Regions from separate parts of the Bacillus sp. 11B20 genome, predicted to be linked through region 1. Evidence: riboswitches for the same ligand, from Rfam matches in the RefSeq annotation. Region 1 holds a riboswitch; each other region holds the start of a gene.
The links. Region 1 has a riboswitch for S-adenosylmethionine ahead of ACN6NB_RS07350 (DUF2292 domain-containing protein). Riboswitches for the same ligand answer to the same signal wherever they lie in the genome.
Positions count from the first base shown of each region.

Region 2: linked by a shared signal. The riboswitch ahead of mtnW (2,3-diketo-5-methylthiopentyl-1-phosphate enolase) and the one ahead of ACN6NB_RS07350 (DUF2292 domain-containing protein) in region 1 are both predicted to bind S-adenosylmethionine.
Region 3: linked by a shared signal. The riboswitch ahead of metK (methionine adenosyltransferase) and the one ahead of ACN6NB_RS07350 (DUF2292 domain-containing protein) in region 1 are both predicted to bind S-adenosylmethionine.

Region 1 is NZ_JBLZWZ010000007.1:597,333-608,220, forward strand. Features, by position in the region: gene ACN6NB_RS07315 (dihydroorotase) at 1-294, shown strand, start outside; gene ACN6NB_RS07320 (carbamoyl phosphate synthase small subunit) at 291-1,385, shown strand; gene carB (carbamoyl-phosphate synthase (glutamine-hydrolyzing) large subunit) at 1,370-4,585, shown strand; gene ACN6NB_RS07330 (dihydroorotate dehydrogenase electron transfer subunit) at 4,582-5,358, shown strand; gene ACN6NB_RS07335 (dihydroorotate dehydrogenase) at 5,352-6,284, shown strand; gene pyrF (orotidine-5'-phosphate decarboxylase) at 6,256-6,960, shown strand; gene pyrE (orotate phosphoribosyltransferase) at 6,968-7,606, shown strand; SAM riboswitch class I at 7,769-7,871, shown strand; gene ACN6NB_RS07350 (DUF2292 domain-containing protein) at 7,988-8,092, shown strand; gene ACN6NB_RS07355 (phosphoadenylyl-sulfate reductase) at 8,138-8,839, shown strand; gene ACN6NB_RS07360 (inorganic phosphate transporter) at 8,853-9,917, shown strand; gene sat (sulfate adenylyltransferase) at 9,975-10,888, shown strand, end outside.
Region 2 is NZ_JBLZWZ010000007.1:400,224-411,111, reverse strand. Features, by position in the region: gene ACN6NB_RS06350 (ATP-binding protein) at 1-1,010, shown strand, start outside; gene ACN6NB_RS06345 (aspartyl-phosphate phosphatase Spo0E family protein) at 1,057-1,299, opposite strand; gene ACN6NB_RS06340 (1,2-dihydroxy-3-keto-5-methylthiopentene dioxygenase) at 1,600-2,130, opposite strand; gene ACN6NB_RS06335 (methylthioribulose 1-phosphate dehydratase) at 2,147-2,785, opposite strand; gene ACN6NB_RS06330 (2-hydroxy-3-keto-5-methylthiopentenyl-1-phosphate phosphatase) at 2,749-3,444, opposite strand; gene mtnW (2,3-diketo-5-methylthiopentyl-1-phosphate enolase) at 3,444-4,664, opposite strand; SAM riboswitch class I at 4,767-4,868, opposite strand; gene ACN6NB_RS06320 (pyridoxal phosphate-dependent aminotransferase) at 4,913-6,103, opposite strand; SAM riboswitch class I at 6,268-6,425, shown strand; gene mtnK (S-methyl-5-thioribose kinase) at 6,506-7,699, shown strand; gene mtnA (S-methyl-5-thioribose-1-phosphate isomerase) at 7,706-8,767, shown strand; gene ACN6NB_RS06305 (hypothetical protein) at 8,792-8,929, opposite strand; gene ACN6NB_RS06300 (methylated-DNA--[protein]-cysteine S-methyltransferase) at 9,019-9,510, opposite strand; gene ACN6NB_RS06295 (PAS domain-containing sensor histidine kinase) at 9,512-10,888, opposite strand, start outside.
Region 3 is NZ_JBLZWZ010000008.1:858,572-869,459, reverse strand. Features, by position in the region: gene pckA (phosphoenolpyruvate carboxykinase (ATP)) at 1-1,578, opposite strand, end outside; SAM riboswitch class I at 1,805-1,939, shown strand; gene metK (methionine adenosyltransferase) at 2,135-3,337, shown strand; gene asnB (asparagine synthase (glutamine-hydrolyzing)) at 3,486-5,384, shown strand; gene ACN6NB_RS13790 (gamma carbonic anhydrase) at 5,527-6,042, opposite strand; gene ACN6NB_RS13785 (alpha/beta hydrolase) at 6,088-6,867, shown strand; gene ACN6NB_RS13780 (tetraprenyl-beta-curcumene synthase family protein) at 6,898-7,977, shown strand; gene mnmM (tRNA 5-(aminomethyl)-2-thiouridylate-methyltransferase MnmM) at 8,096-8,668, opposite strand; gene mnmL (tRNA modification radical SAM protein MnmL/YtqA) at 8,665-9,630, opposite strand; gene ACN6NB_RS13765 (YtzC family protein) at 9,783-10,058, shown strand; gene ACN6NB_RS13760 (hypothetical protein) at 10,211-10,543, shown strand; partial or broken gene ACN6NB_RS13755 (IS1595 family transposase) at 10,540-10,888, opposite strand, start outside.

The DNA.
Region 1 (10,888 bases):
CCGCTTCTGTATACACGATTTGTCAAAACAGGCGAATGGACATTAAAAGAACTCGTTGATTATATGACAATCAAACCAGCAGAAGCCTTTTCCCTTCCATACGGAAAGCTTGAAGAAGGACACATAGCTGATATTACACTCATTGATTTAAACAAAGAAACGACAATCGATAAAACAAGCTTCTTATCAAAAGGACAAAATACACCGTTTGACAAATTGACTGTATCAGGATGGCCGGTCATGACACTTGCATCTGGGAAAGTCGTTTATGAAGAGGGGAGACTAGTAAAATGAAGAGACGCTTAGTGCTAGAAAACGGAACAGTATTCGAAGGAACAGGCTTTGGCAGCTTAGAACCATCAGTCGGAGAAGTCGTCTTTAATACAGGGATGACGGGCTATCAAGAAATTTTATCTGATCCATCATACTGCGGACAAATTGTCACACTCACTTACCCGCTTATCGGCAACTACGGCATTAACCGTGACGATTTTGAATCGATCACACCGTTTGTGAAAGGGCTGATTGTGAAAGAGCTTTGTGAAAAGCCCTCAAACTGGCGCTCTTCATACTCACTTGATGAATATTTAAAAATGAAAAACATTCCGGGGCTGAGCGGAATCGATACACGGAAGCTGACTAGAATGATTCGAAGTGCAGGGACTTTAAGAGGGGCGTTTGCAGGACCTGAAGAACAAGTGGAAGACGTTGTCCGCCGCCTTCAAACATTGCAGCTGCCAACTGATCAGGTGAGTCAAGTATCTGTGAAAAATGCGTACCCAAGCCCAGGCAGAGGGAAAAGAATTGTTCTTGTCGATTTCGGCATGAAGCACGGCATTTTGCGCGAGCTCAATAAACGTGATTGCGACGTTATTGTGGTGCCATACAACATCACTGCAGATGAAGTGCTGCAGCTAAAGCCTGATGGCATCATGCTTTCAAACGGACCTGGAGATCCTGTGGATGTACCAGAAGCCGTTGAGATGATTCAGCAATTGATTGGAAAGGTGCCGCTCTTTGGCATTTGCCTCGGACATCAGTTATTTGCTCTAGCGTGCGGTGCAAGCACAGAAAAAATGAAATTTGGTCACAGAGGGTCGAACCATCCAGTAAAAGAACTAGCAACTGGCAAGGTGACACTCACGTCTCAAAACCATGGCTACACGGTTAGCAAGATTAACGAAGACGTGCTCGAAGTCACACATATTGCCTTAAACGACAATACGATTGAAGGATTAAAACATAAAGAAGCACCAGCATTCACTGTTCAGTACCACCCAGAAGCATCACCGGGTCCAGAAGATGCAAACTACTTATTTGACCAGTTCATGGAAATGATTCATACGACTGAGAAAGAAGGGGAAGAAGTATGCCAAAACGCGTAGACATCAAAAAGATTTTAGTAATCGGATCAGGTCCTATCATCATCGGTCAGGCAGCGGAGTTTGACTATGCAGGCACACAGGCTTGCTTAGCACTAAAAGAAGAGGGCTATGAAGTCGTTCTTGTGAACTCTAACCCTGCGACCATCATGACAGATACAGAAATGGCCGACAAGGTATACATCGAACCACTGACACCAGAATTTTTAACACGAATCATTCGAAAAGAACGCCCTGATGCGATCTTGCCAACACTTGGCGGGCAAACTGGATTAAACCTTGCTGTTGAATTGTCAGACCTTGGTGTATTAGCTGAATGCGGCGTTGAAGTACTTGGTACAAAGCTGTCAGCCATCCAAAAAGCAGAGGATAGAGATTTATTCCGTAATTTGATGAATGAACTAAATGAGCCTGTACCAGAAAGTGAAATCATTCATAACCTGGAAGAAGCAATGGCGTTTACGGATCAAATCGGTTTCCCTGTTATCGTCAGACCAGCCTATACATTAGGTGGAACGGGCGGCGGAATTTGTACAAACGAGCAAGAACTGAAGGAAATCGTTGAAAACGGCCTGAAGCTAAGCCCAGTTACACAATGCTTACTTGAAAAAAGCATTGCAGGCTTTAAAGAAATTGAATATGAAGTCATGCGAGACAGCGGTGACCATGCAATCGTTGTTTGTAACATGGAAAACTTTGACCCTGTCGGTATCCATACAGGTGACAGTATTGTTGTAGCACCAAGCCAAACGTTAAGTGATCGTGAATATCAGCTGCTTCGCAATGTGTCGCTTAAGCTGATCCGCGCACTTGGCATTGAAGGCGGCTGTAACGTTCAGCTGGCACTTGATCCAAACAGCTTTCAATACTATATCATCGAAGTAAACCCGCGTGTGAGCCGTTCCTCTGCGCTTGCGTCAAAAGCGACAGGCTATCCAATTGCCAAATTGGCAGCGAAAATTGCAGTCGGCTTAACGCTTGATGAAATGATGAACCCAGTCACAGGTAAAACCTATGCAGCCTTCGAGCCTGCACTTGACTATATCGTTTCAAAAATACCGCGCTGGCCGTTCGATAAATTTGAATCTGCCAACAGACGTCTTGGTACGCAAATGAAGGCAACTGGTGAAGTCATGGCGATCGGCCGCACATTAGAAGAGTCTCTTCTAAAGGCTGTACGCTCACTTGAAGCCGATGTGCATCACATTGAATTAAAAGATGAAGCAGACATCACAAATGAAGTGCTTGAAAAACGGATTATCAAGGCGGGAGACGAACGATTATTTTATATCGCTGAGGCGCTTAGAAGAGGCTATACAGTCGAACAAATACACGAATTCTCAAAAATTGATTACTTCTTCCTTCATAAACTGGAAGGCATCATCGCCTTTGAGAAGACATTAAAAGAAAACAAAGGCAATACAGACGTATTAAAAGAAGCGAAAGAAAAAGGCTTCTCAGATATCTACATTAGCCGCGAGTGGAATATGAACGAAGCGGATGTCTACAAGCTCAGACAAGAAGCAGGCATTGTACCTGTATACAAAATGGTAGATACATGTGCGGCAGAATTTGAATCAGAGACACCTTATTTCTACAGCACGTATGAAGATGAAAATGAATCAGAACGTACAGACAAGAAAAGCGTTATCGTATTAGGTTCAGGTCCTATCCGAATTGGACAAGGGGTTGAATTTGATTATGCGACCGTTCACTCTGTGTGGGCAATTAAACAAGCAGGCTATGAAGCGATCATTATTAACAACAACCCTGAAACGGTCTCAACAGACTTTAGTATTTCAGATAAGCTCTACTTTGAACCACTCACTGTAGAAGACGTGATGCATATCATCGACCTTGAACAGCCTGAAGGAGTTGTCGTTCAGTTCGGCGGGCAAACAGCGATCAACTTAGCAGATGAATTATCAAATAGAGGGGTTAAAATTCTTGGAACTTCTCTAGAAGACCTAGACCGCGCAGAAAACCGGGACAAGTTTGAACAAACGTTAGAAACACTTGGCGTGCCCCAGCCTAAAGGGAAAACAGCAACGTCTGTGCCTGAAGCAGTAGAGATTGCCAATCAAATTGGCTACCCAGTCCTTGTCCGTCCTTCCTATGTATTAGGCGGCCGCGCGATGGAAATTGTGTATCAAGAAGCCGAGCTTCTTCACTACATGGAGAATGCGGTGAAGGTCAATCCGCAGCATCCAGTGTTAATTGACAAGTATTTGACAGGAAAAGAAATTGAAGTAGATGCCGTGTCTGATGGCGAAACTGTCGTGATCCCAGGTATTATGGAACACATTGAAAGAGCCGGAGTTCACTCTGGTGACTCGATTGCGGTCTATCCGCCGCAAACATTGTCTGAGGACATCAAAGCGAAGATTGCAGAATACACGATCAAGCTTGCAAAAGGACTTAACATTATTGGGCTTTTGAACATCCAATTTGTCCTATCAAAAGGTGAAGTGTATGTACTTGAAGTGAACCCGCGATCAAGCCGGACGGTTCCTTTCTTAAGTAAAATCACAGGCATTCCGATGGCCAACCTTGCGACAAAAGTCATCTTAGGAGACAAGCTCAAAAATTATGGCTACGAAGAAGGGCTTCACATAGAGCAAGAAGGAGTGTACGTTAAAGTCCCAGTCTTCTCTTTTGCTAAATTAAGAAGAGTCGATATTACACTCGGACCTGAAATGAAATCAACAGGTGAAGTCATGGGGAAAGATGTCACGATCGAAAAAGCCCTATATAAAGGATTGATTGCCTCAGGTATTCAAATTCCTAATGACGGAACAGTACTTCTGACAGTGGCTGATAAGGATAAAGAAGAAGGACTTGAGATCGCAAGAAGATTCCATTCAATCGGCTATCATATTTTAGCGACAGAAGGAACGGCGAATTATTTAAAACAAGCCTCCATTCCATCAAGTGTGGTCGGCAAAATCGGAGAAGAAGGCAAAAATCTTCTCGATGTCATTCGAAACGGGGAAGCGCAATTTGTCATCAACACCTTAACAAAAGGAAAACAGCCGGCAAGAGACGGCTTTAGAATTAGACGTGAATCTGTTGAAAACGGAGTGGCTTGCTTAACGTCCCTAGATACTGCAGAAGCCATTTTAAGAGTGCTTGAGAGCATGACATTTAGAGCGGATGAAATGCCAGAAGTGAAAACGAATGCTGAGGTGACAGTAACGATATGAAAAAAGCATACTTGACGGTCGTCTCGAACCGAGAGATCGCTGATCATATTTACGAAATGACATTAAAAGGTGACCTTGTGGACTCCTTTCAAACGGCTGGACAATTTCTTCATCTAAAGGTCAGTGAATCCATGACACCACTGCTGAGAAGACCGATCAGTATTGCCAACATTCATGCCGAGCAACAAGAAGCAACCATCATTTACCGCGCAGAGGGAGAGGGCACAAAGCTCCTCTCCCAAAAGCGGGAGGGAGAATCAGTCGATGTATTAGGGCCGCTTGGAAACGGGTATGATCCTTCAGTCGTCCAGCCCGGAGAGACGGCATTACTAGTCGGCGGCGGAATTGGCGTACCGCCTCTATATGAACTGTCCAAGCGTTTAACGAAAAAAGGCGTCATCGTGAAGCATGTCCTCGGCTTTCAATCGAAAAAGGATGTATTTTACGAGGAGAAATTTCAAGCACTCGGCGATACGTTTATTGCAACGGTTGATGGCACATACGGTGCTAAAGGCTTTGTAACAGATGTGATAAAAGAGCAAAACCTGAGCTTTGATGTGCTGCTTTCATGCGGTCCAACACCTATGCTAAAAGCGCTGAAAGACACGTATCCTGATAAGCCCGTCTACATTTCGATGGAAGAACGAATGGGCTGCGGAATTGGTGCGTGCTTTGCATGTGTCTGTCATACCGATCAGCTCGACAAACCTTACGTCAAAGTCTGTCTTGATGGACCTGTTTTTAAAGCAGAGGAGGTGGCGTTGTCATGCTAAACGTTGAGTTACCGGGATTATCTTTAAAAAATCCAATCATCCCTGCATCAGGCTGCTTCGGGTTCGGGAGAGAATTTGCATCCTTATATGACCTATCATTGCTAGGCGGTATCATGATCAAAGCCACAACCCTTGAACCGAGATTTGGCAATCCCACGCCAAGGGTAGCCGAGACAGGAGCTGGTATGCTTAATGCAATCGGCCTTCAAAATCCGGGTCTAAAAGGCGTGCTTGAAAATGAGCTGCCTTGGCTTGAACAATTTGATACACCTATTATTGCGAATGTTGCTGGCTCACAGGTTGATGATTATGTGGAAGTAGCCAAGCAAATCAGCCAAGCAAAAAATGTTCATGCCCTTGAACTGAATATTTCTTGCCCAAATGTGAAAACAGGCGGGATTGCCTTCGGTACAGATCCAAATATGGCGGCGTCATTGACAAAAGCGGTCAAGGAAGTCTCGTCTGTACCTGTCTATGTCAAGCTGTCACCTAACGTAGCAAATATTGTGGAGATTGCTCAAGCGATTGAAGCTGCTGGAGCGGATGGACTCACCATGATTAACACATTAATCGGTATGCGTTTAGATTTAAAAACAGGGAAACCCATCCTTGCCAATAAAACAGGTGGATTATCAGGACCAGCTGTCAAACCGGTCGCTGTGCGCATGGTACACGAGGTGAGTCAAGCGGTTTCTATTCCGATTATCGGGATGGGCGGAGTGCAAAGTGCTGAAGATGTACTTGAATTTTTACTAGCAGGTGCAAGTGCAGTAGCTGTCGGCACAGCCAATTTTGTAAATCCATTTATTTGCCCGGAAATTATTGAAGAGCTGCCAAATGTGTTAGCAGCATATGGTTATTCATCTGTAGAGGAATGCATCGGAAGGAGCTGGAAACATGAAGCACTTGCCCATCATCGCGCTTGATTTTCCATCAGGGAAGGACGCGCTTGCCTTTTTAGACCCTTTTGAAGGGACACCATTATTTGTGAAGGTCGGCATGGAGCTGTTTTACCAAGAAGGACCTGCCATTCTTGATGCGCTGAAAGAAAAAAATTGCCGCATTTTTCTTGATCTAAAATTACATGATATTCCAACAACCGTGCAAAAAGCGATGAACCGGCTTGCTGCACTTGGTGTTGATTTGGTCAATGTGCATGCTGCTGGCGGGAAACGAATGATGCAGGCTGCGTTAGAGGGACTTGAAAGCGGAACCCCTGCCGGACAAAACCGCCCGGGCATCATTGCAGTGACCCAGCTGACTAGTACGTCAGAAGACATGATGAGAAATGAATTACTCATTGACCGTCCGCTGCAAGAGACTGTTATCCGGTACGGACAATTAGCATATGAAAGTGGGCTAGACGGGGTTGTTTGCTCTGTTCATGAATCTAAAGCACTTCATGAACATATTTCACCATCCTTTCTCACTGTAACGCCAGGAATTCGCTTACCGAATGATCAAACCGATGACCAACAGCGCGTGGCGACACCGGCCTATGCAAAAGAGCAAGGTGTTTCACAAATCGTTGTCGGAAGATCAATCACAAAAGTTGATAAACCAATAGAAGCCTATCATCAAATTTTGAAAGAGTGGGAGTGACTGCCAGATGAAATCAAAAATCGCGAAACATCTATTACAAATCAAAGCGGTCTCATTAAAACCAGACGAACCGTTTACATGGGCGAGCGGTATAAAATCACCGATCTATTGTGATAACCGCCTGACATTGTCATATCCACAAGTGAGACACGACATTGCTGAAGGTCTAAAAGATTTGATTCTCACTCATTTCAAGGGAGCAGAGGTTGTCGCGGGTACTGCAACAGCAGGCATTCCTCATGCGGCATTAGCAGCAGACCGCTTGAACATCCCGATGTGTTATGTCAGAAGTAAGCCGAAAGCACATGGAAAAGGAAATCAAATTGAAGGGGCCGTATCAAAAGGCCAAAAGGTTGTCGTTGTAGAAGACCTTATTTCCACAGGAGGCAGTGTACTTGAAGTGGTCGCTGCTCTTCAAGATGAGGGCTGCGAGGTACTAGGAGTTGCCGCGATCTTCACATACGGACTGCCAAAAGCAGCGGCAGCATTTCAAGAAAAAAATATTCCATATGTCACCTTAACAGACTATGACACATTGACAGACGTGGCACTTGAATTGAAAGCGATTGAGCCTGCTGCGATGAACAAACTAAAACGCTGGAGACAAGATCCTTCCTCTGAATCTTGGATGGAAGAAACGGTCTGAAAAGTGAAAGCCCATCGTTAACAAAAACTGTGCCTGCCCGCACAGTTTTTTTGTTTAGGTAAAAATAGTAAAATAGACTCAAATTTTAATAAAAACTAATCCTATCAATAAAGTCGGGTTGACTTTTGTTTGAATTGTGTTAATATTTAAGACAAATTGAAACTCTTATCCAGAGAGGTGGAGGGACTGGCCCGATGAAACCCGGCAACCTGCGATTCGCAAGGTGCTACTTCCTGCAAAATGATTCTATTTTGAAAGATAAGGAAATCGTGAGCTTCCTCATCTTTCTTTCGGACTGAAAGAAAGTTTTTTTATTTTAACGGTGAGGAGGAAGAGGAGATGGAAGTGAAACAAAATCAGGATGAGGACTTAGTAAAGCATATGCAAGAACTGATTGGGGATATGAAATTCGGTTCAATTACGTTAATTGTTCAGGACGGTCAAGTGATTCAAGTGGAAAAGAACGAAAAAATTAGATTGAAGTAGTGCGGAAAAAAGCAATATGAGCTGTACTCCGGAAGGGGAGAAATCATGTTAACTTATGAAAATTGGCAAGAGCCGTCCATTACATTTCAAGAAGATGATTTGTATAAAGGAGCCCTGTCTGTACTGAAATGGGCGTACGGTCATTATGGTGACCAGCTCGTATATGCGTGCAGCTTTGGGATTGAGGGCATCGTTCTGATTGATCTGATTGCAAAAGTAAAAAAAGATGCGAAAATTGTCTTTTTAGATACAGGTCTGCATTTTAAAGAAACATACGACACAATTGATGCAGTAAAGGAAAGATACCCGGGTTTAGACATTGAATTGAAAACGCCTGAGCTGACGGTTGAACAGCAAAATGAGCAGCACGGTGAACAATTATGGAAAACAAATCCTCAAAGCTGCTGCCATATGCGTAAGGTCATTCCTTTGCAAGAAGCCCTATCTGGTTATCCAGCTTGGCTTTCCGGTTTAAGAAGAGAGCAGTCACCAAAACGAGCAGGGACGAATTTCTTAAATAAGGATGAAAAATTCAAATCAGTGAAAGTATGTCCGCTTATCCATTGGACGTGGAAGGACATATGGAGATATGCATCTAGAGAAGAACTTACTTATAATCCGCTGCATGACCAGGGATATCCAAGTATCGGCTGTGCACCGTGTACACAGCCAGCATTTACTGCAGATGATCTGCGTTCTGGCAGATGGTCAGGCACAGCAAAGACAGAGTGCGGATTACATGAGTAAGGGAGCATAATGTATGGAAATCGCCGCAATTTTATTTAGTCTATTCTTTGCTTTAAACATAGGCGCAAGCGGAGCAGCTGCTTCTATGGGCATTGCGTACGGGTCAGGCGCGATTCAAAAGCCCATTTATGCGCTCAGCGTTTGTGCAGTTGGGATTTTAGCAGGTTCAGTGATTGGCGGCGGTGAGGTCGTCAAAACGATCAGCTCTGGTATTATGCCAGAATCAGTCATTACACTTGAAATCGTTTGTATTATCATTGGTTCTGCTGCACTATCACTTTTCATAGCGAATCTGATGGCGATCCCTTTATCAACAAGTGAGGTCACAGTAGGGGCTGTGGTTGGTGTGGCCGTCGCGTATAAAGTATTGTTTGTGAAATCCATTTTAGTGATTGTGGCATTTTGGGTGATCATCCCGATTTTCGCCTTTCTTTTTACCTTTGCTGTCGTCAAAATCATCAGAATGTTCCCTAAACGGAAGCTGTCTAAAAAAGGCACAGCTATTTTATCTGTCGTGTTAATCCTCAGCGGATTTCTAGAGGCGTTTTCAGCTGGTATGAACAATGTCGCAAATGCGGTCGGTCCGCTTGTCGCGTCAGGCGTTTTGTCAGTCGGGCAAGGAACTCTTTACGGCGGGATCTTTGTTGCACTTGGTGCGCTTTTGCTTGGGAGAAGGGTACTAGAAACAAACGGAAAGAAAATCACCCGCTATCAAACGGGCGAAGGGATTTTACTTTCGAGTACCGGTGCCGGGCTTGTCATCGTCAGCTCTATTTTTGGGCTGCCTGTTCCGCTTACACAAATCACCTCCTCGTCTATTATCGGGCTTGGAATGGCAAAAGGCGGGCCAAACATTTTTCACAAACATGTTGTGAAAAAAATGCTGAAAGTGTGGGTGGTGTCACCCTTCTTATCACTCAGCCTATCGTATTTGCTGGTGAGCCTTTTCTTAAAAGGAGACTATTACTCTATCTTTATCATGATGAGTGTACTGCTTGCCTCACTTGGTGCGCTGAGTCTGATGAAGGCAGTCAAAAATGAGAGCAGCTCTATTCATGAACAGGGCGGCGGGATTTAATCACAAATCCGACTATTAACATCTAATAAATATGAACATTGAGAGGAAGATGAACAAATGAGTTTAACACCACATGGTGGCGTATTAATTAATCGAGTAAATGAAGAATATGATCTCAGCACAGCTGCAAAGGAAATTGAACTAGATGCGATCTCCTTTGCAGACCTTGAACTCATTGCAATTGGCGGATATAGTCCAATTGAAGGGTTTTTAACAAAAGCTGATTATGAAGCAGTTGTGAGCAATATGCGGCTAGCAAGTGGTGTCGTTTGGTCTCTTCCTATTACACTGCCAGTGACAAAAGAAAAGGCGGCGGAAATCCATCAAGGCGATATCGTGTGCTTATCTTATAATGGAACTGTATATGGGGTCATTGAAGTAGAGGATCAATACACACCAGATAAGGAAAAAGAAGCGGTAAATATCTATAAAACTGATGACCGCAATCATCCAGGCGTGAAAAAATTATTTGAACGCGGTGATACTTACATTGGCGGGAAAATTACACTGACGAAACGCAGTGAAAAACCATTCCCTCAATTTACGTATGAGCCAGAAGAAACAAGACGTCAATTTAAAGAAAATGGCTGGAAAACCATTGTTGGTTTCCAAACGAGAAACCCGGTTCATCGTGCGCATGAATATATTCAAAAAACAGCATTAGAAACGGTCGATGGTTTATTTTTAAATCCGCTTGTCGGTGAAACAAAATCTGACGATATCCCGGCAGATGTGAGAATGAAAAGCTATCAAGTGTTATTGAATGGTTATTATCCAAAAGACCGCGTCTTTTTAGGTGTTTTTCCTGCTGCAATGCGTTATGCTGGACCAAAAGAAGCGATATTTCACGCGCTTGTTCGTAAAAATTATGGCTGCACCCATTTTATTGTCGGAAGAGATCATGCAGGTGTTGGTGACTATTACGGCACATACGAGGCGCAGGAACTATTTGATCAATTTACAAGCGAAGA
Region 2 (10,888 bases), 200 kb from region 1:
TCACCAATGTGCTGATTGCCGCCATTCAAATTGATTATTTAAGAAATATTATGAATGTATTGAATCCTGATCTTCATTTTAAAATGCTGAATCAAAATGGACATGTCGTGTTTACAAGTGGTCCACAGCCAGTACCTGAGGGCGGCAGCACCGTGTCTACATATTTAGATGAAAACAGCTGGAAGCTGGAGGTCTTTCCGCAGCGTGCTTCAACAAGTGAAGTGCTGTCTGTGATGCTCATCCCTTTATCCAGTGCGTTTATTTTATTAAATATTTTATTCACACTAGTCCAGTATATCGTGTTAAGGCGGCAAACTCAGCAGGAGCGTCATCAAAATGAAGCGCAAAAGCTTGAATTGATCGGAACACTCGCAGCAAGTACAGCACACGAAATTCGCAACCCATTAACTGGGATCAGCGGATTTATCCAGCTATTGCAAAAGAAGTATCATTCAGAAGAAGATCAGCTCTATTTTTCTGTCATCGAGGAAGAAATTAAACGGATCAACCAAATCGTCAGTGAATTTCTTGTATTAGGAAAACCAACGGCAGAAAAATGGCAGAATAACTCTGTTAAAGAAATTGTAAGTGAGATCATGCCGATCGTTTTCTCTGAGGCAAACCTTTATAATGTCGAAGTGGACCTACAAATCAATACGATTCAAGATGTGGGCGTGTATTGCACGAAGGATCATATTAAACAAGTCGTTTTAAATGTAGCAAAGAACTCTTTAGAAGCGATGCCAAACGGCGGTCATTTGAAGATTGTGATCGAAGCTGAAAAAGAACATGTCATCATTAAAGTAGCGGATACAGGTGAAGGCATACCAGAAGAGATGTTAAAGCACATCTTCCTCCCCTTTATTACGTCGAAGGAAAAAGGCACGGGTCTTGGGCTTGTCGTGTGTAAACGAATCATTTCGATGTATGGCGGAACAATTGATATTCATAGCGAAGTGAATAAAGGAACGACTGTTATGATCATGCTTCCTTCTGCTCACTCAGCATAGCTGAAGATGTCAGCCGGTTTTGCTTATGCAAGACCGGTTTTTCATGTCAATAAGAGGGGCGGTTCACAGATAAAAGACTCATTTGAGACACAAGATCATGAAAGGAGGGGGCAGATTGTTTCTCATGAAAAAGAAGATGCTGATACTCATTCATCAGGTTGTCCAGTTCTTGACTATATTTAATTGTCATCTCACCAGTGTACCCTTCCACTTGAGCAGCTTCTACCATCTGTTTTCTCTTCTCATCAATGGACATCAGCAATTGTTCTTTCCTTACATAAATATTCATGATCTCAGCTCCCGCAATGATTTCGACTGTCTATGCTCAAAATGATCCGACACCAAAATTATACTTTATTTGTAAATTAAATTAAATATGCTTATTTTATTTAATTTTTTACAGCCTAAAGACCTTTTACCCAATCAAATTTGGGGGTAAACTTCAAATTTGGACAGGACTGTCACATTGATTAAACAGAATTTTATCCTATACAGAAGATCAAAATCAACTATTTTCTTTCACATTTTATGTCTAATTTCCTAAAAAAAAGCTGATCTTCCGCCTCATGCGGAATGATCAGCTCTATCATTAAACCGTTTCTTCCTCGTAAATTGGCACCCAGCCCTCAGTTGTGACAAATATGCGAACTGCGACCACTTTGCGATCCTCTTGAAGTGTAAAGTAATGACGGATGTTTGGCGGAACAGAAATTAAATCACCTGGGTTCAATCTTACATCAAAAAAGACGCCATCCTTGCCTTGAATAGCAAAGATTCCGTGCCCGCTCACAATAAAGCGTACTTCATCATCTGTATGGTGATGCTCACGTTTAAAGTTTTGGAGCAGCTCATCAAGATTTGGCGTGGCATCAGATAATGAAATCACATCCTGCGCTTTGTACCCTCTTTTTTCAGAAATACTTTGGATTTCCTTTTGGAAAACAGTCAAAATCTCTTCCTTTTCCTCATCGGTTAAATCATACTTTTCTGATAAACGGTTTGGCAGCTTTTCAATATCCCAATGCTCATAAATAACCCCTTGGTTTTCTAAATATGATGCAACCTCTTGCTCGTTCTCAAGTAATGTGTTCTCTTCATTGTGAATCAAAATCGTCGCCATGTGCTTTTCCTCCTTTTTATCTTACAAGCTGCTGTTGATACAGCGCTAATTTTAAGTGATAGCTAAATAAAAATTCATATGCTTCTAATACTCGTTTTGCTTCAAAGGCTGTTTTTCCCCAGACCGTGATGCCATGATTGCGAATGAGTACAGCACCAGATGGCGCCTCTAGTGTCAGATGTTTGGCAAATTGCTCTGCAAGATGCGGAATATGAGCTGGATTTTCAATAATCGGAATCGACACTTCTGCATCCTCTTCCCAATAACCAAGCGCTTTGATGATTTCGTTGCCTTTAAAACGAATCTCTCCCTTATCCCCATACAGCTCTGACATCACATTATTATCAATGGTGTGGACATGGAGACAGCAGCCTGCTTTCGTCCGTTCATACACGTACGTGTGAAGCAGTGTTTCAGCTGATGGTCTAAGCGTCTCGTTCGGATCATGTGGCTGGCCTGCCGCGTTTACCAGCACAAAATCTTCGTTTGTTTCTTTTCGTTTATCTTTGCCGCTTGCCGTCACCAAAAACGTGATTGGATCATCCGACACCTTGATCGATAAATTACCGCTTGTTCCGAAAAACCAGTCTCTTTGGGCCAGTTCACGTTTAACGTCTGCTAGCTCCTGCCAGCATTTGCTCTTTGCGTCTGCCATTCCTTCACTTCCTTTATTTGAACAAATTGCGCGTGTAGATCAATAAATGTGTCAAACTCCTTATGTACGAGCCCGAGCTCTTGACATTCATTGAGCAAGTAGTCGCGCGCAAACGTAAGATCTGCATGTTTCGCCGCCTCCACATCAGTCACTGAATCTCCGATCATGATGATGAAATCATCCTCATGAGTCAGGTTTCGAATGATTGAGGGCTTACAGCATCCGCATCCATTTTGACATTGCGTATCGCAGGCATGCGGCCATTCAATCTGAATATGCTCTTCCCCAAATGATGCATGATTGCAATAAATATCGTCTCGATCGACAATGCCTTCGAGGATGGGGTAGACAAAAAAGTCCATCCCCCCACTAAGTACATAGAAAGGAATGTCTGCTTTTTTTACCTCATCCACAAATTCCTTAAATCCTTCTCGAATCTCTGTATCCTCTAAAATAAATGATTGAATGGCTTCCTTCTGATCACTTGTCAGTAATTGAAACATCTGCCCGACGCCTTCTTGAATGGTAATTTCCTTTGACAGGACACCATCCTTCAGTTTCGTCCATTCACTCGGTGCAAACTGTTTCATGATGCGGATGATATTATCATTTTTTGTAATTGTTCCATCAAAATCACAACACACAATTGGTTTTTTCATTATTCTGCTACCCTTCCCCAAAGATCAAGTGCCGCTTTTAAGTCTTGGCAGGAAGCCGCCTTATCTTGGATAGACTCTTCCTGTATCACGGCATCAATGATCGAACGAAATGCCTTCCCTCCGCCGATGGCTCCCCGCGGATGTCCGTGAATGCCTCCACCTGCGTTAATCACATGATCAATTCCAAAATCTTTGATCAATACTGGAACCATTCCTGGATGAATGCCTGCTGACGGGACAGGGAATGTTTTTTGAACCGTATCCTCTTTCACGCAAGCTTCATAGATTCCAAGGGCATCCTTTTTCGGAAGTGCAACCGATCCATAAGGTGAGGGAAAGAGGCTCAAATCAGCGCCAGCATATCGGTTTAATTTGCCTAAAAGAAGAGAATGCGAGAATCCATATTCAGGAGAGGATGTCAATGCACCACTCACTGCGGGATGCGCCATAATAGGCAGTGGAATATCTGGATCCTCAGCTAAGCTTTGCATGACATCAAGACCGTAAGCAAAGACATTGAATAAGAGCGCATCTGCTCCAAGTTCAGCGGCCTTTCTCGCTCGATCCCTCAGGTCAAAGGTTCTGCCCGTTAAATTGACAGCATACAGCGTGCGGTGTCCTGTCTCTTCATAGGTTTCTTTTAAAATCTCTTTTCCTTCTTTGATTCGCTCTTCAAAAGGAGCTAATGGACTTTCAAATAAAATTTCATCGTCTTTGATGAGGTCAACCTCGCCTAATGCCTGTAAACGGAGCTGCTCTTTTAAATCCTGCATATCACGGCCGATAACACCTTTAAAAATACTCATCAATAATGGACGATCAAATACATTTACCTTATTTCGTATGCCATCAATTCCAAATGCCGGTCCTGGCAGGCTTTTTTTAAATTCTTCAGAAAATTGGATATCGACTAGCTTCACTTTTCCGTCTAGTGAAAGCTTTCCAAAAATCGTCGTGAAAACAGCTGGTAAATCTGCTGAAAAGTTTGCCTCAGGATAAGCAATGGTCACCTCTGATTGATAAAGGCCATTTTCGGCTGGAGCAGCCTTTTCTAATACTTTTTCAACTCGGCCTTTATGCTTTTGAAGCTGCTCCTTTTTGAGCTGAGGCAAATCCGTCCATGATCCAACTGTTAAACCAAGCGCGATCTGCTCCGCTTTTCGATTTATTTGTTCATCCTCTCGATGTGTTAATACGTATGTTGCCAGTAATTCACTCACTAGGAATCCCCTTTCGATTGCATCATGCATATGTTCAATAAAAAAACCTCTTCAAGTGCTTCTTGAGCGCCTTAAAGAGGTTATTTCGTGTTATTCATCCGAATCTTATCTCTCAGCGCTTGCTGCAAGAATTAGCACCGTGCTTCATGGAAGTCGGTTGCCGGGCTTCATTGGGCTAGTCCCTCTGCCTACTCTTGATAAGAATATTCAATTTTCTTAAATATTGCCTGAATTATCGCACCATTTTTTTATGTTGTCAATGGCTTTTTTTCAAACAGCTTCAAGGCAGCGATGCGCTGAGCAGCTTCTTGTAACCGCTCCTCGCTTGTTAGAAGCCCTACTCTCACGTACCCTTCACCGTGAGCACCAAAGCCATTACCTGGCGCTACAACAACATGCGCTTTTTCTAATAATAAATCAGAAAAGGCTTCAGATGTATATCCTTCTGGCACCTTTAACCAAGCAAAAAATGATCCCTTTGGAGCACTGACTTCCCAGCCAATTTCTTTGCAGGCAGCTATCCACACATTCCGTCTTTTCTCATATCGGTCATTTTGCACCCGTACGCACGTTTGATCGCTTAATAGGGCTTCCGCTGCTGCATCCTGCGTGGCTTTAAACAACGAGACAAACAAATGATCCTGATAAAGCTCAATCGCTTCAATAACAGACGGATTACCTGCTGCAAATCCTACTCTCCACCCTGCCATATTGTACGTTTTAGACAATGTGTAAATTTCTATTCCCGTCTCTTTCGCTCCATCTACTTGCAGAAAGCTGATCGGCTTTTCTCCATCAAATCCAATGCCGCCATATGCAAAATCATGAACAACACAAAGCTTGTGATCTTTCGCAAATGTCACGGTTTCTTCAAAAAATGAACGGCTTGCCGTAGCCCCCGTCGGATTGTTGGGGTAATTTAAGTACATTAATTTCGCCTTTTTCTTATCATCCTCAGGCAGCAAATCGTAGTCAGGTAAAAAATCATTTTTTTCAAGAAGTGGCATGGTCACCATATGAGCTCCAGCAAGTACAGCACCTGACCAATAATCAGGATAACCTGGGTCAGGGACGAGAAGCGTATCACCCGGATTCAGCAGGCATTGAGGCAGCTCAACAAGCCCTGCTTTCCCGCCAAATAAAATCGCAATTTCCGTCTTTGGATCAAGCGTAACGCCATATTCTCTTTCATAAAAAGCGGCAGCGGCCTTTTTTAATTTCGCTGTTCCACGGAATGAGGAGTATTGATGATTTTCAGGTTTTGCTACCGCTTCCTGCATGGCTTTTACAATGTGCGGAGGAGTTGGCTGATCAGGATTTCCCTGCCCCAAATTAATGATATCTGCCCCTTCCTGCACTTTTTTCTGCACCTTTTGGACAAGGGACGCAAAAAATTGTTTCGGTAATTGTTTCAACACATCTGATTGCTGGAATTCCATTTCTTCACCTTCTATTCAAGTTACGTAACAATACAATCACTGTAATGGATTGTTTTATGAATTGTAAAGCAATTTTGAAAAAAGATTGACATGTAAAGCGCAGCTCTGATAATATCTTGAATTAAGAAATGCAAACAGACACGAAACAATTACATATTGATTTCTCTTATCGAGAGTTGGGCGAGGGATTTGGCCTTTTGACCCCAACAGCAACCGACCGTTAATACCACTGTGAAGTGGGGCGCAGCAAGTAACGCGCCAAGACAATTGTCTTATAGGGCACGGTGCTAATTCCATCAGACGTATGTGCTGAGAGATAAGAGAGGCTTTGAGCATACACACCATCAAGCCTCTTTCTCTCAGGAGAAAGAGGCTTTTTTATATGATTTGGAGGGGAAGCAATTGGTTACACTTACGGCATCATATGAAGAACTAACAGAAAGCTCGGCAGTTGCACTCGCAATTAGACTTGGCTTAATCCAAGAAAGCAGTCATTTGACTTGTACTGAAATCGGCGACGGGAATTTAAATTACGTCTTTCATATTTATGATCACAAACAAGAAAAAGGATTGATCATCAAGCAGGCGCTGCCTTATGCAAAGGTGGTTGGTGAGAGCTGGCCTCTTACATTAGACCGGGCAAGAATTGAAAGTGCTGCCCTGATCAAACAGTCAGAATATGCTCCGCATCTCGTACCAGCGGTCTATTACTCGGATACAGCTCTTGCAGTGACAGCCATGGAGGATCTCTCACACTTAGAAATCGTCAGAAAAGGGCTAATTGCCGGAAAACAATATCCGCATTTATCTGATCATGTTGGAGAATTTTTAGGAAAAACACTTTTTTACACATCTGACTTTGCGACAAATCCTAAAATCAAAAAACAATTTGTGAAGCAATTTACGAACCCTGACCTGTGTGATATCACAGAAAAACTTGTCTTCACAGACCCTTTCTTTGATAGTGAAACAAATGACTTCGAAGAAGAATTAAGAGAATCAGCAGAAGCGCTTTGGGCAGATCTTGAAGTGCAGGCCAAAGCAGCAGAATTGAAGCGTATCTTCCTGACATCAGCTGAAACATTGGTTCATGGAGATCTTCATACAGGCAGTATTTTTGCAAATGAGACTGAAACGAAAATCATTGATCCAGAATTCGCGTTTTACGGTCCCTTTGGATTCGATATCGGCCACTTTATCGCCAATCTGTTCCTGAATGCTTTATCTCGCGAGAATGAACACGAGCAGCAGCACCTTTTTGACCATGTCGTCAATGTATGGGCAACATTCAAAGAAGTGTTCACAAAAGCTTGGAAAGAGGACAGCATTGAAGCATTTAGTGTATCGGACAGCTTTTTAGAAACAACGTTTGACCGGATTTTAAAAGAAGCGACAGGCTTTGCCGGCTGTGAGCTTGTCCGCCGAACAATTGGCCTTGCTCATGCCGCTGATCTTGATGCGATTCCATCACCAACTAGACGGATTCAACAGAAAAAAGCAGCACTGACACTTGGAAAAACATTTATCAAACAATATCATGCAGTGGAAACAGCGTCTGACCTCGTCGCATTATTCCAGCCATCTGTAAAGGAGTGACGGGTTTTGTCAAAAGAATTTGAAGTCCCCCGTTCTGTCGAATGGGAAGAAAACCGTATTCACATTTTAAATCAGCAAAAATTACCGACCGAAACCGTCTTTGAGCATTTATATACGAAAGAAGATGTGTATGATGCAATTGTGACATTAAAAGTACGCGGAGCCCCTGCGATTGGCATTACAGCAGCATTTGGACTGGCACTTAGTGCGCAAGCCATTGAGACAGAAGAAATCGATGTTTTTAAACAAGAAGTGATTCGAATCAAAGAATATTTAAACAGTGCTCGTCCAACTGCTGTGAACCTCGCCTGGGCATTAGACCGGCTGCTGCAGCGCATTCAGCGTGCAGCATCAGTAAATGCAGCTAAAACAGATCTTGTCCATGAAGCCATTCAAATTCAAATTGAAGATGAAGAAATATGCAGACAAATCGGTCAAAATGCACTTCAGCTCTTTAAATCAGGTGACCGTATCATGACCATTTGTAATGCAGGCTCCATTGCAACGAGCCGGTACGGAACAGCCCTTGCTCCCTTTTATTTAGCCAAAAAGAAAAATCTTGACCTTCACATTTATGCATGTGAAACACGCCCTGTTCTTCAAGGCGCTCGTCTGACAACATGGGAGCTCATGCAAGGCGGCGTGGATGTGACACTCATTACAGATAACATGGCCGCCCATACGATGAAAGAAAAGCAAATTTCTGCTGTCATTGTTGGAGCTGACCGTATCGCTCGTAATGGAGATACAGCGAATAAGATTGGAACGTTAGGTCTTGCCGTTCTAGCCAAGCATTTTCACATTCCGTTTTTTGTAGCAGCACCGCTTTCCACTTTTGATGTATCCACCCATGACGGGTCAGATATCCCAATTGAAGAGCGCGACCCGCTGGAAGTAAAGGAATTAAACGGTGTCCCCATTGCACCGCCCGATGTTCAAGTATTCAATCCCGCCTTTGATGTCACTCCTCATCATCTCATTTCAGGCATCATTACAGAAAAGGGAATTATCACATCGAACTATGCAGAAGAGATTGATGCTCTTTTCGCCGAAAGCATCTCCCAATGATCGCAAAAAAGCGCCGTGTTCTTGTCATTTAAGAGCACCGCGCTTTTTTGTTTCTTGATTCGTTTTTGTTAAGATTTCTTCTTTCTGTTCTTCCGTCAAAACGTTCATTTTGACACATAGTGACGTAACTGCATACACTTTACCTTTTTTGCCCCAAAACATGCCAGCGCCCTCCTTTTTCCCTCAACCAACTTTTTTAGCTTAATAAAAGGATATGTTGCTCAGGAAAAATTCGGAACAGGTCAATCGATTTATTTTTGAACAAATGGGATGCCTTCTAATTCAAGGAGGACCGCTTTCATGTCTGTCTTCGATCCTGCATAGCCCGTCAGAGACCGGTCTTTTCCAATCACCCTGTGACACGGAATAAAAATAGGTAATGCATTTCGTCTGTTAGCTTGTCCGATGGCTCTTACAGCCTTGGGATTGCCTATCGCCTCTGCAATGTCTGCATAGCTTTTTGATTCACCATATGGAATGGCCGACAATGCTCCCCACACCTGCTCTTGGAACGGAGAACCTGTTTGCTTGAGCGGGAGATCGAATACTTGACGCTCTCCCTTGAAATATTCATCCAGCTGCTTTTTCGCTTCTTGTAAGACAGGCGTATCTGCTTGCTTTAAATTCACTGCCTGCTTTTTTGCTAAAAACGGCTCATCATCAAACATCACCTCGATGATGGCATCGTCCTTTTCTAGTATGTATAATGCCCCAATGGGTGCGTGATAGACGGTATAATACACGTTACTGCTCTCCTTCTTGTTTCTGCTGCCTTAGTGGCAGCGTGAGATGGAAGACGGTTCCTACGCCTTCCTCACTTTCTACCTCAATGGTTCCTTGATGCTCTTCAATAATTTTATAACTAACCATTAACCCAAGTCCAGTTCCTCTTTCTTTCGTTGTATAAAAAGGCTCACCTAGACGCTTTAGCTTATCCTCCGCCATTCCGCAGCCTTCATCACGCAAGGAAATGACAATATGCTCCTCGCCCTTTCGCTGAATGCTCACATAGACATTTCCTTTGCGCGGCATGACTTCAATTGCATTTTTTAAAATGTTAATAAAGACTTGCTTTAATTGGTTTTGTTCACAATAAATGAGTGGAATCTCATCCAGCACATTGAGATGCATTTGAACATTGCCAAGATTCGCCTGTGCGTGCAGAAGATCCATCGTGTCTTTCACAATTTGCACCACATTTTTTTCTTCATATACAATGGCTTGCGGTTTCGCTAAAATCAAAAATTCAGTGATGATGGATTCTATTCTTTTCAGCTCTGATGTGATGACATTAAAATAGAGCGAATACTCCCCTTCAATATTTCCTTTTAATAGCTGAATGAAGCCTTTTAATGCTGTCATCGGGTTTCTAATTTCATGAGCAATTCCAGCAGCAAGCTCTCCGACCACATGAAGGGTATCTGATTTTCTCACCCGCTCTTCTAATTCCTTCCGCTCTGTCACATCTCTAAAGATGGCCAAATTCATATTATGGATAATGTTACGTTTAAAAGAGAACTCCAGTATACGCTGATCTGGATGGTTCAGTACAAACGGAACCTCATTGTCCATTTCATCTAATGACATCGCCTCGGCTGGTTGAGCCAAATTTTCAATTTGATAAGGGGCAAGGATGTGGAAAAGATTCATTTCTGTTAAATGATCGTCCTTCAATTGAAGCAGCTCGCTTGCAGATGGATTGACTTCAATGATTCGGTATTGATTATCAAAAAGAACAATGCCGTCCATTGACCCATTAAATACTTTACGGAATTTGAGCTCACTTTCGCGCAGCTCCTGCTCCATTCTTTTTCGATCACTTACATTACGTAAAATGGTTAGGTGCTGTCCTTCTAATACCGCATGTTTTGATGTAAACTCAAGCTCTTTATACTGCCCATTTGCCATTTTGAACAATAGCTCTTCCCTTATTTCATGATTGCGGATATAGCGTCTTCTTGTTGGTCTATATCTCTTATCAGATTTGACGAGAAAGTCGGTAAGTTTTTTGCCAATCAGCGAGTGCATCGGTAATTCAAAAATTCGACAGGCTGATTCATTGGCTCTCACAATCTCTCCATCATCCGCCCATATGATGATGGCATCCATTGCATTTTCGAA
Region 3 (10,888 bases), on a different contig from region 1:
TGGTCCGCCTTTGGCTTCAATGTCACTTGCCGCGTGGCTGAATTTTTGGAAGTTCTTTTTAAATTCATTGGCAAGGAAGTGTGCTTTTTCTTGATAAGCCTTTTGGTCATCCCATGTTTTTGCAGGTTGAAGCACTTCATCTGGTACACCAGGAATATGAAGCGGGATGTGTAAGCCAAAGATGTCATCAGTGATCATTTCAGCATTATCAAGGTCACCTTCGATTGCTGCCTGAACCATTGCTCTTGTATGAGCGAGATTCATTCGTTTGCCTGTGCCATAGCCTCCGCCAGTCCAGCCTGTATTCACAAGGAATACTTTAGCACCGTGCTCATCGATCTTTTTGCCAAGCATTTCAGCATAGACGTGAGCTGGAAGCGGGAGGAATGGTGAACCGAAGCACGTAGAGAATGTCGTTTCTGGTGATGTGACACCGCGCTCAGTTCCCGCTAATTTACTTGTGTACCCGCTCAAGAAATGGTACATTGCCTGTTCTTTTGTTAAACGGCTGATTGGAGGTAAGACGCCAAACGCATCAGCTGTTAAGAAAACAATGGCAGATGGATGTCCTGCGATACTTGGTTTCACGATGTTATCAATCATTTCGATTGGGTAAGCAGCGCGTGTATTTTCAGTAAAGAATGTATCATCATAATCCGCTTCACGTGTTTCTTCATCAAGCACAACGTTCTCAAGAACTGATCCGAAGCTGATCGCTTTGTAGATCTGTGGTTCTTTTTCTTCACTTAAGTTCACACATTTCGCATAGCATCCGCCCTCGATATTGAAGACTCCTGTGCCAGACCAGCCATGTTCGTCGTCTCCGATCAGCTTGCGGCTTGCGCTTGCAGAAAGCGTCGTTTTCCCAGTACCTGAAAGTCCAAAGAATAAGGCTACATCGCCTTCTTGACCTACGTTTGCTGAGCAGTGCATGGATAAAATATCTTGCTCAGGAAGCAGGTAGTTCATCACAGAGAAAATGGACTTTTTCATTTCTCCTGCATATTCTGTTCCACCGATAAGAATCGTGCGTTTTTCAAAAGAAACGATGATAAACGTTTCAGAGTTTGTGCCATCTGTTGCAGGATCTGCTTTGAAGTGCGGTGCAGATAAGATGGTGAAAGGTTTTTCATTTGAAGAAGGTGTTGACCCGTCAGGTCTGATAAATAGCTGCTTGGCAAAAAGATTGTGCCATGCGAATTCGTTTACAACTGTAATCGGCATACGATATCTTTCATCAGCGCCTGCAAACCCTTCAAAGACGAATAGTTCATCACGTTCTTTTAAGTATGACACAACCTTTGTATATAAACGGTCAAATGCTTCTTTGGAGATCGGCTGGTTGACTTGACCCCAATCGATTTTATGCTCAGAGCTTTCTTCTTTGACGATAAATTTATCTTTAGGCGAACGTCCTGTGTAGGCTCCAGTTGTCGCGCGGACAGCTCCTGTTGATGTTAAAACGCCTTCATTACGTGCCAAAATCTTTTCAACAAGTTTCGGAACAGATAAATTTTGGTGCGTATTTTCTAATGAGAGCAATGACTGCAAATCTTCTTTTAAATCCACTGAGTTCATAAAAAAACCCTTCCTTTACCGTTGAATTTGTTTGTTTCGATTAGTATAACACATTAATAATAATAGTCTATACTATTTAAACATTTTTGTGTGTGTTTTTTCATTTCTGCTATGAAAATATGCTTTTTGGTGATGCTAATGATGAGGAGAAAAAAGAGGGAGATAATTCTTATGAAGCATTGACATGACGCAAGGGTTTAAGATAAGATATCTTATTGAACGGATACTCTTATCCCGAGTTGGTGGAGGGACAGGCCCGATGAAGCCCAGCAACCGGTTTCTTATGAAAAAGGCATGAACATGCTGAGAAACCAAGGTGCTAACCTGATGCAAGGTACAAGAACACCTTGAGCGATAAGAGTGAAAGGCATGCGATCTCAGACCCTTTCCTCGCAATGAAGGAAATGGTTTTTTTATTTTTGGGATATCATATGAACAAATTGCCAATAACATCTCTAATATAAACGTTTTTAAATATAAGAGGGAACGAGTTCCGTATCATATTGGAGGCCTCATCTTGGGATGATGTGGTCTTGTACAGGAGGAAATAGCCATTATGAGTCAAAATCGTCGTTTATTTACTTCAGAATCAGTGACAGAAGGACATCCGGATAAAATCTGTGATCAAATTTCAGACAGCATTTTGGATGAAATTTTAAAGAAAGATCCAAATGCACGTGTTGCCTGTGAAACTTCTGTTACAACCGGTCTCGTATTAGTAAGCGGTGAAATTACAACGTCTACTTATGTCGATATTCCAAAGACGGTGCGTGACACAATTAAGGAAATTGGCTACACACGTGCGAAATATGGTTTTGATGCGGAAACATGTGCGGTCCTTACATCAATTGATGAACAGTCTGCTGATATTGCGCAAGGTGTAGACAAAGCGCTTGAAGCACGTGAAGGAACAATGACTGAAGAAGAAATTGATGCGATTGGTGCAGGTGACCAAGGATTGATGTTTGGTTTTGCCAACAACGAAACCGAAGAGCTCATGCCGCTGCCGATTTCCCTAGCGCATAAATTATCTCGCCGTTTAACAGAAGTACGTAAGAATGAGACACTTGCATACCTTCGTCCAGACGGAAAAACACAAGTCACAGTTGAATATGATGAGCAAAACAAACCAGTTCGTATTGACACAGTGGTTATTTCTACGCAGCATGCACCAGAAGTGACGCTTGAACAAATCCAAAGTGACTTAAAAGAGCATGTCATCAGCCCTGTCGTTCCAAGTGAACTGATTGATGAACAGACAAAATACTTTATTAACCCAACTGGCCGTTTCGTGATCGGTGGACCTCAAGGGGATGCTGGTTTAACTGGACGTAAAATCATCGTTGATACGTATGGCGGATATGCTCGTCATGGCGGCGGTGCTTTCTCAGGTAAGGATGCAACGAAGGTTGACCGTTCTGCGGCATATGCTGCTCGTTACGTAGCGAAAAACATCGTAGCTGCCGGCCTTGCAGATTCTTGTGAAGTACAGCTTGCTTATGCAATTGGTGTTGCACAGCCTGTATCGATTTCAATTGATACATTCGGAACAGGAAAAGCTTCTGAAGAAAAATTAATTGAAGTGGTTCGTGCAAACTTTGATCTTCGTCCAGCTGGCATTATTAAAATGCTTGACCTGCGCCGTCCGATCTACAAACAAACAGCTGCATACGGACATTTCGGCCGTCACGACTTAGATCTTCCGTGGGAAAAAACGGATAAAGCCGAAACACTTCGTAAAGAAGCATTGGGACAATAACAACATAGAAAACCGCTTATTTTAAGCGGTTTTCCTTTTGATTAAAAAAAAATCTGTAAAAAGCGAAAAAATGTGAAACAAAATCGGACAAAATACTGTCTAATTATAGGTCTACTTTTAAGAAATAACATAACGTGGAGGCAATAATATGTGTGGGTTTGTTGGTGTATTTAATCACCGTCCATTGTCCGAAACTACTGAACAGGAAGAGCTAATTAAACAAATGAATCGTCTCATCGTTCATCGCGGTCCGGATGATGAGGGTTACTTTCATGATGAGCATGTAGGATTTGGATTTAGACGTTTAAGTATTATAGATGTTGAGCACGGAAAGCAGCCGCTTTCTTATGAAGATGAAAAGTACTGGATTATTTTCAACGGAGAAATTTATAACTATGTGGAGCTGAAGGAAGAGCTTGTGAAAAAAGGCTATACATTCAGCACAGATTCAGATACGGAAGTACTTCTTGCCACATACCGTCATTATAAAGAAGAAGCGGCTTCAAAGCTTCGCGGCATGTTTGCATTTTTAATTTGGGATAAAGAAGCGCAATTATTATATGGCGCAAGAGATCCTTTTGGCATCAAACCGCTTTATTTTACACAAATGGATGAGCAAGTGTACTTTGCGTCTGAACGCAAAAGCTTGATGGCAGTGAACGAGAACATTTTATTTGATGAGACATCCTTACAGCAATACATGTCATTCCAGTTCGTACCTGAGCCAAATACACTTGATCAAAAGGTGCACAAAGTAGAGCCTGGTCATCAGTTTACTTTACGCCCAGGACAGGAGATTGAATTTAAGACTTACTGGAAAGTTCAATTCAAGCCTGAACAAACACAAGAACAAAAGCTGATTGAAGAAGTCCGCGATGCAATCTATGATTCTGTGAAAATTCACATGAGAAGTGATGTTCCTGTTGGTTCATTCCTATCAGGTGGTATCGATTCTTCTTTCATCGTATCTGTCGCAAAGGAATTTCATCCTGAGCTGAAGACGTTTTCTGTTGGTTTCCAGCAGGATGGCTTTAGTGAAGTTGATGTGGCGAAGGAAACGGCTGATAAGCTGGGCTTACAAAACTTCAGCGCTGTGATTTCTCCTGAGGAATATATGAATGAGCTTCCGAAAATTGTTTGGCATTTAGATGATCCTTTAGCTGATCCGGCGGCGATTCCATTGTACTTCGTGGCAAAGGAAGCCAAGAAACAAGTGACGGTTGTTCTTTCTGGTGAGGGAGCAGACGAGCTGTTCGGTGGTTATAATATTTACCGTGAGCCGCTTTCTCTTAAACCATTTGAATCTGTTCCATCTATGCTGAAAAAGCTTCTTCTTCGTCTGGCGCGCTTAATGCCAGAAGGAATGAAAGGAAAAAGCTTTATCGTCCGTGGCTGTACACCATTAGAGGAGCGTTATATCGGTAATGCGAAAATCTTTGAAGAGCCAGTAAAGAAAAACCTCTTAAAGCAGTATGATCCGAACATTACATATCGTGATGTGACGAAGACATACTTCGAGGAAAGTGCAGGCTACAGTGATATTAACAAAATGCAATATGTTGATATTCATACGTGGATGCGCGGTGACATCTTATTGAAAGCAGATAAGATGACAATGGCGAATTCCCTTGAGCTTCGTGTTCCATTCCTTGATAAGGTCGTATTTGAAGCGGCTTCTAAAATTCCAGAAGAGCTGAAAACAAAAGATGGCACAACGAAATATTTATTGCGTAAAGCAGCAGAAGGCATTGTGCCTGACCATGTGTTAAACCGCAAGAAGCTGGGCTTCCCTGTTCCAATTCGTCATTGGCTGAAAAATGAGATGAACGCTTGGGCGAAAGACATCATTAAAAACAGTCAAACGGACGAATATATTAACAAAGCATATGTGCTTGATTTATTAAATGAACATTGTGCTGGTAAGGCAGATCATAGCCGTAAGATTTGGACCGTTCTGATCTTTATGATTTGGCACAGCATTTATGTGGAGCGCAGTATTGATCCAGAGCAATTGAATCATCAACCAAAAGAAGTCATCTTCAGTTAATGAAAAAAGGTTTTCAGCTTTGTGCTGAAAACCTTTTTTGTCATGATAGAAAGCGGTGGATAAGGGTAAAATAACAAGCGGTTCATAGTTATTGCTTAATATCCTGAAAAAAACATGATAAAGTGAAGATACACGTATGATGTTAACGAGATAAAAGGGAACGATAGTATTGTCCTTTTTCTACATATTCTCTGCGGATTCGGTCCATGTCTTGAATATCTTCATCTGTTAAGAGCCGAACGACTTTGGCTGGACGGCCAAAAGCGAGTGATCCTTTTGGGATGACCTTGCCTTGAGGGACAAGACTTCCTGCACCGATAAAGGCGCCTTCGCCGATCTCCGCACCATCGAGAATGATGGACCCCATGCCAATGAGGGCATTTTTTCGAATGATTGAGCTATGTAATGTGACTTGGTGTCCAATGGTAGCACCATCTTCAATAAGAAGTGTTTTTCCAGGACTTTGATGCAGGCACGATAAATCTTGAATGTTGACGTTCTTTCCAATTCTCACAGGTGCGACATCGCCTCTGATGACAGTTTGGAACCACACGCTCGAATATTCTCCAATTGTGACATCACCGGTAATGGTGGCGTTTTCTGCGACAAAGACCGATTCATGAATCTCAGGTGTAAACTGATGATATGGATAAATCACTTTTTCGACTTCCTTTCTTAATACAACATTTGTGAGGTGTTTACTTTGTGGACTTGGCATGCTGAAAGACCAGTTGGTACAATTGTGATAGTACATGGTGCGAGTGAATATCACGGCCGATATAAATGGCTGATTGAAATGTGGCGGAATGCAGGCTATCACGTCGTCATGGGTGACTTGCCTGGGCAAGGCACATCGACACGTGCGCGAGGCCACATTCGTTCATTTCAAGAATACATTGATACAGTCGATGAATGGATTGAACATGCGAAATCATTCAGGCTTCCTACATTTTTACTTGGACACAGTATGGGTGGACTCATTTCAATTGAGTGGATGAAGCAGTATACCCATACGAAGTTGAATGGCCTTATTTTATCATCACCTTGTTTAGGTCTGCAATTTAAACCGAAGAAGCTGATGGATTTTGCGTCAAAAGGTCTAAATATGCTGGCACCGTCTTTTAAAGTGGAGTCAGGGCTGTCGATTGAACTAGCGACACGAAATCAGGCGGTCATTGAGGCAGACTCAAATGATTCTCTTTACGTGACAAAGGTGTCGGTTCGCTGGTATCGAGAGCTGATCAAAAATATCGATGCGGCGATGCAGCCGACGAATGTCTTTAAATCGATCCCGCTCCTTTTAATGCAGGCGGGCGATGATAAGATCGTGGATAAAACGAGGGTGATCAAATGGTTCAATGGTATAGAATCAACCAATAAATCATACCGTGAATGGGAAGAGCTGTATCACGAAATTTTTAATGAACCGGAAAGAGAAGATGTGTTTAAGGCGGCAAGAGCCTTTACAGATCAATATATTTGATTGTGAGCTTTAAGTTGGGGGTGGAGTGATTTGTCAGTACCAGAGCGTCCTTTTGCACTGATGACAAAGGTGTATAAAGATATTTTTCCGCTTGTTCATCAGGAGCTGAAAAAGTGGCGGGCTCATGCAGAAATGATTGAAAATGAAGAACTGAGAACGCAGGCACTAGCGAGCATATCTAGTAAAACGTTTCACTGTGAAGGCGGAGGTATTTTATCTCTTCTAGCAGGTGAAGAAAAAGAAACGTGTATTGAATTCATCGTGGCATATCAAACCATCAGTGATTACTTAGATAACCTATGTGACCGCAGCACGTCGCTTGATCCAAAGGATTTTCATATGCTGCATCAAGCGATGAGAGATGCGCTTGATATTCATGCTGAGCTCAAGCCATACTATCAATTCCGTGAGGATCAAGAGGATCATGGATACTTACATGCGCTTGTCCGCACATGTCAAGACGTGCTTGCGCGCGTTGAGCATTATCCAATCATTCAGCCATATTTACACACGCTGTGTGATTACTATAGTGATCTGCAAGTACATAAGCACGTTGTTCCTCATGAGCGTGTGCCAAGGCTAGAGTCGTGGTTCCGCCAATATGAAAAGGATTTGCCGAAGATGGAATGGTATGAATTTTCAGCTTGTGCGGGATCGACGTTAGGGATATTCTGTCTTGTGGCGTATGCGCTGCAGCCTGATTTTACAGAAAAGCAGGCGAAACAAATATACGAAAGCTATTTCCCTTATATTCAAGGTCTGCACATTTTACTCGATTATTTAATTGACCAAGAAGAGGACCGGCTTGGGGGAGATCTGAACTTTTGCTCATACTATGACTCTCATCATGAGATGATGGATAGACTACAGCATTTTATCGAAAAAGCGGATGAGCAGCTGAAAGGCATTCCGCATGAGAACTTTCACAAATTGATTAACAGAGGATTACTCGCGGTCTATTTGTCCGATGAAAAAGTGACAGCCCAAAAAGAGATGAACAAGCTGGCAAAAAGGCTGATCAAATCAAGCGGGAAAACATCGTTCTTTTTCTATATTAACGGAAGAGCCTATCGGACCTATCAGAAAATGCCTTGGATGAAATCATCATAAAAAAGCTCAAATCCATTAGGATTTGAGCTTTAGCGTGTAGACAAACCCTCGCATTCGGTGTCAGGTCTGCAAAGGTTTTCTATCACGCTGAAAAGAAGAAAAAAAGCTAAAATGCACATCATTTTAGCTTTTTTTCAATGGCGACCACAAAAGGCGGGTCGTTTTGAATATTCATGTATTGATATGATAAAACTTGTACTTCTTCATGAGACAGTGATCTGCAATAGTCGAGAAGTACTTCTTTTTCTCTTTTACCTTCGGGATGTCCATGGTAGATCACAAGGACGATCAGTCCTCCGGGTTTGAGCCATTCGAGGAGTTGTTTAATCGCTTCAATGGTTGTATGCGCCTGAGTAGTAACGGCTTTATCGCCTCCAGGTAGATACCCAAGGTTAAACACTGCACCAGATATATGTCCATAAACGTCCTTCGGCAGATGATCCGCCAGTTTTTCATGTCCATCATGGATCAGATTAACGTAAGGATATTGATCGCCAAGCCTTTTGCTTGTCTGCTGCAAGGCTTCCTCTTGCACGTCGAATGCAAACACTTGTCCATCAGTTCCTACAAGGTCAGCTAAATAGAGTGTATCGTGGCCGTTCCCCATTGTTGCATCTATGACGATGTCGCCTTTTTGACACGCACGTTCTAACAGCTCTTTACTAAAAGGAAGCATGCGTTTCAAAATCATTTTGCTGCTTCTTCCAATCTGACGAAACGTTTCCCTTGGTAGCTGTTACGTCTTTCAAGCTCAGCATTAATGGCATTTAGTACTTCCCACTTGTTTACACTCCACATTGGACCAACCATTAATTCAATTGGGCCGTCTCCTGTAATACGATGAATAATCATTTCTGGCGGCAGAATCTCCAGCTGATCACAAACAAGCTGAACATATTCCTCCTGACTTAAAAACTCAAGCTTTCCTTTTTCGTATTGCTTAACCATTGGGGTCCCTTTTAAAAGGTGAAGCAAATGAATTTTAATTCCTTGCACATCTAAATCCGCAACAGCTTTTGCTGTTTCCATCATCATGTCCCGGTTTTCAAGAGGCAATCCGTTGATAATATGCGAGCAGACACGAATTCCGTGTTTTCTCAGCTTTTCTACACCTTCAACGTAGCATTCATAATCATGAGCACGGTTAATGAGCATCGCTGTCCGTTCATGTACCGTTTGAAGACCGAGCTCTACCCATAGGTAAGTGCGTTCGTTTAATTCGGCTAAATATTCCACTACGTCATCCGGCAGACAGTCAGGTCTTGTTGCAATGGATAGACCTACGACACCATCCAGGTTCATGACGGTTTCATATTTTTCTTTTAGGACAGGAAGCGGCGCGTGTGTGTTTGTATACGCCTGAAAATACGCCATGTATTTTCCGTCTTTCCATTTTGTATGCATCCGGTCTTTGATTTCATTAAATTGAGTGATGAGATCATCAGCCCGGTTTCCTGCAAAATCACCAGAACCAGCGGCACTGCAAAATGTACAGCCGCCGTGGGCTACGGTACCATCACGGTTTGGGCAGTCAAAGCCGCCGTCTAAGGCTACTTTAAATACTTTATGACCAAAGTGTTCACGCAAATGGTAGTTCCATGTGTGATAACGTTTTTCGCTGTTTGAATATAAAAAAGGGTTATGCTGATCCAAGTCAGTAACCTCCTTGCGTAATAATAGGCATCCTTAAAGTTTAACAAAAATCACGAAGGAGGACAATTGAATCTGTCCAACATTTTCTTTAGTGAAAAAGCTTTACATGGGCAAAATAGGCGGGAGCGATGATGAAATGGAGGGAATGTAAGATGGCAACAAGGCAGTCGATCGATGAATTTATCCAAAAAAGTACTGAAACCCTTGAGTTTGCAAGTGAGCAATTTGATTTGAGCTCACGACAGGAACATTATAATGAGGAAGAATTTTCTAAAGCACAGCTCATGCTTGAGAATACGGTCAACGAATTAGAAAAATTAAAAGATGTCGCCAATGACCAGCAAAGAGAACGGTTAGACAGGGCGCGTGTTCAAATTCAGAGCTTGCAAAACCAAATGATATTAGGAATTTCTTACGATAATGTTTGATGAACAGATCCTTCTTAAAGGGTCTGTTTTATTTTTTGGATGTTTTCGCAAAGATTGTTGTTTTTGGATATATATTTGTAATTGGTTTTTATTCTGTTAAAATATGTTATATAAAGAAATTGCAAATATCTTTAATCAAGGGGGTAGAAAAAATGTTGGAGACCCTTCCTAATTGGTTTTGGGCATTATATTACTTGTTTTTCTTAGCAACATTTGGAACTGCAATATTCAGTGTTGTGAAAAATAAACATAGGGGATTGTCCATTCTAACCATTGTATTTACTGTTACAATTCCGATTATTAGCCTGATAAATAGCATTGGTAGAGTAGAAGGAATGAATGAATTTGAACACTTATTTAGTCAATTGCAACAGGGGGCAGTTTGGTCTATCTATACAGTTATAGGCTATATATTTTTATTAGTATGGTGGGTGCTAATCCTGTTCAAAAGCAAGTCCAAAAACCAAGTAATAGTATCTAATTAAAACCTTGTAGAGACCTTAATATTGGGGTCTTTTATTATTGCACTTCTCAACATCTCAACTGTACTATAATTAGATTTTTGACACGCTAAAACAAGCCTTTGCTCTACTCGTTTTTCAAATGCTAAATTCTTTTCCTTATCAAGCCATCGGAACCAGTAGAGGTAGTTGTCCAAATATTTTGTTGCAACTCCTTGAGAACGCTCCATCCACTTTTACAGGCGATTATGAAAAATTATTAACGTGTTAAATGTGGTAAATCCACTTCTTTACACGCTGTTTTTGACGCTCATTGACTGTTCATGTTGTAATCCTGTTATCTTTGCGAACTTTTTATAATTTGTTGCT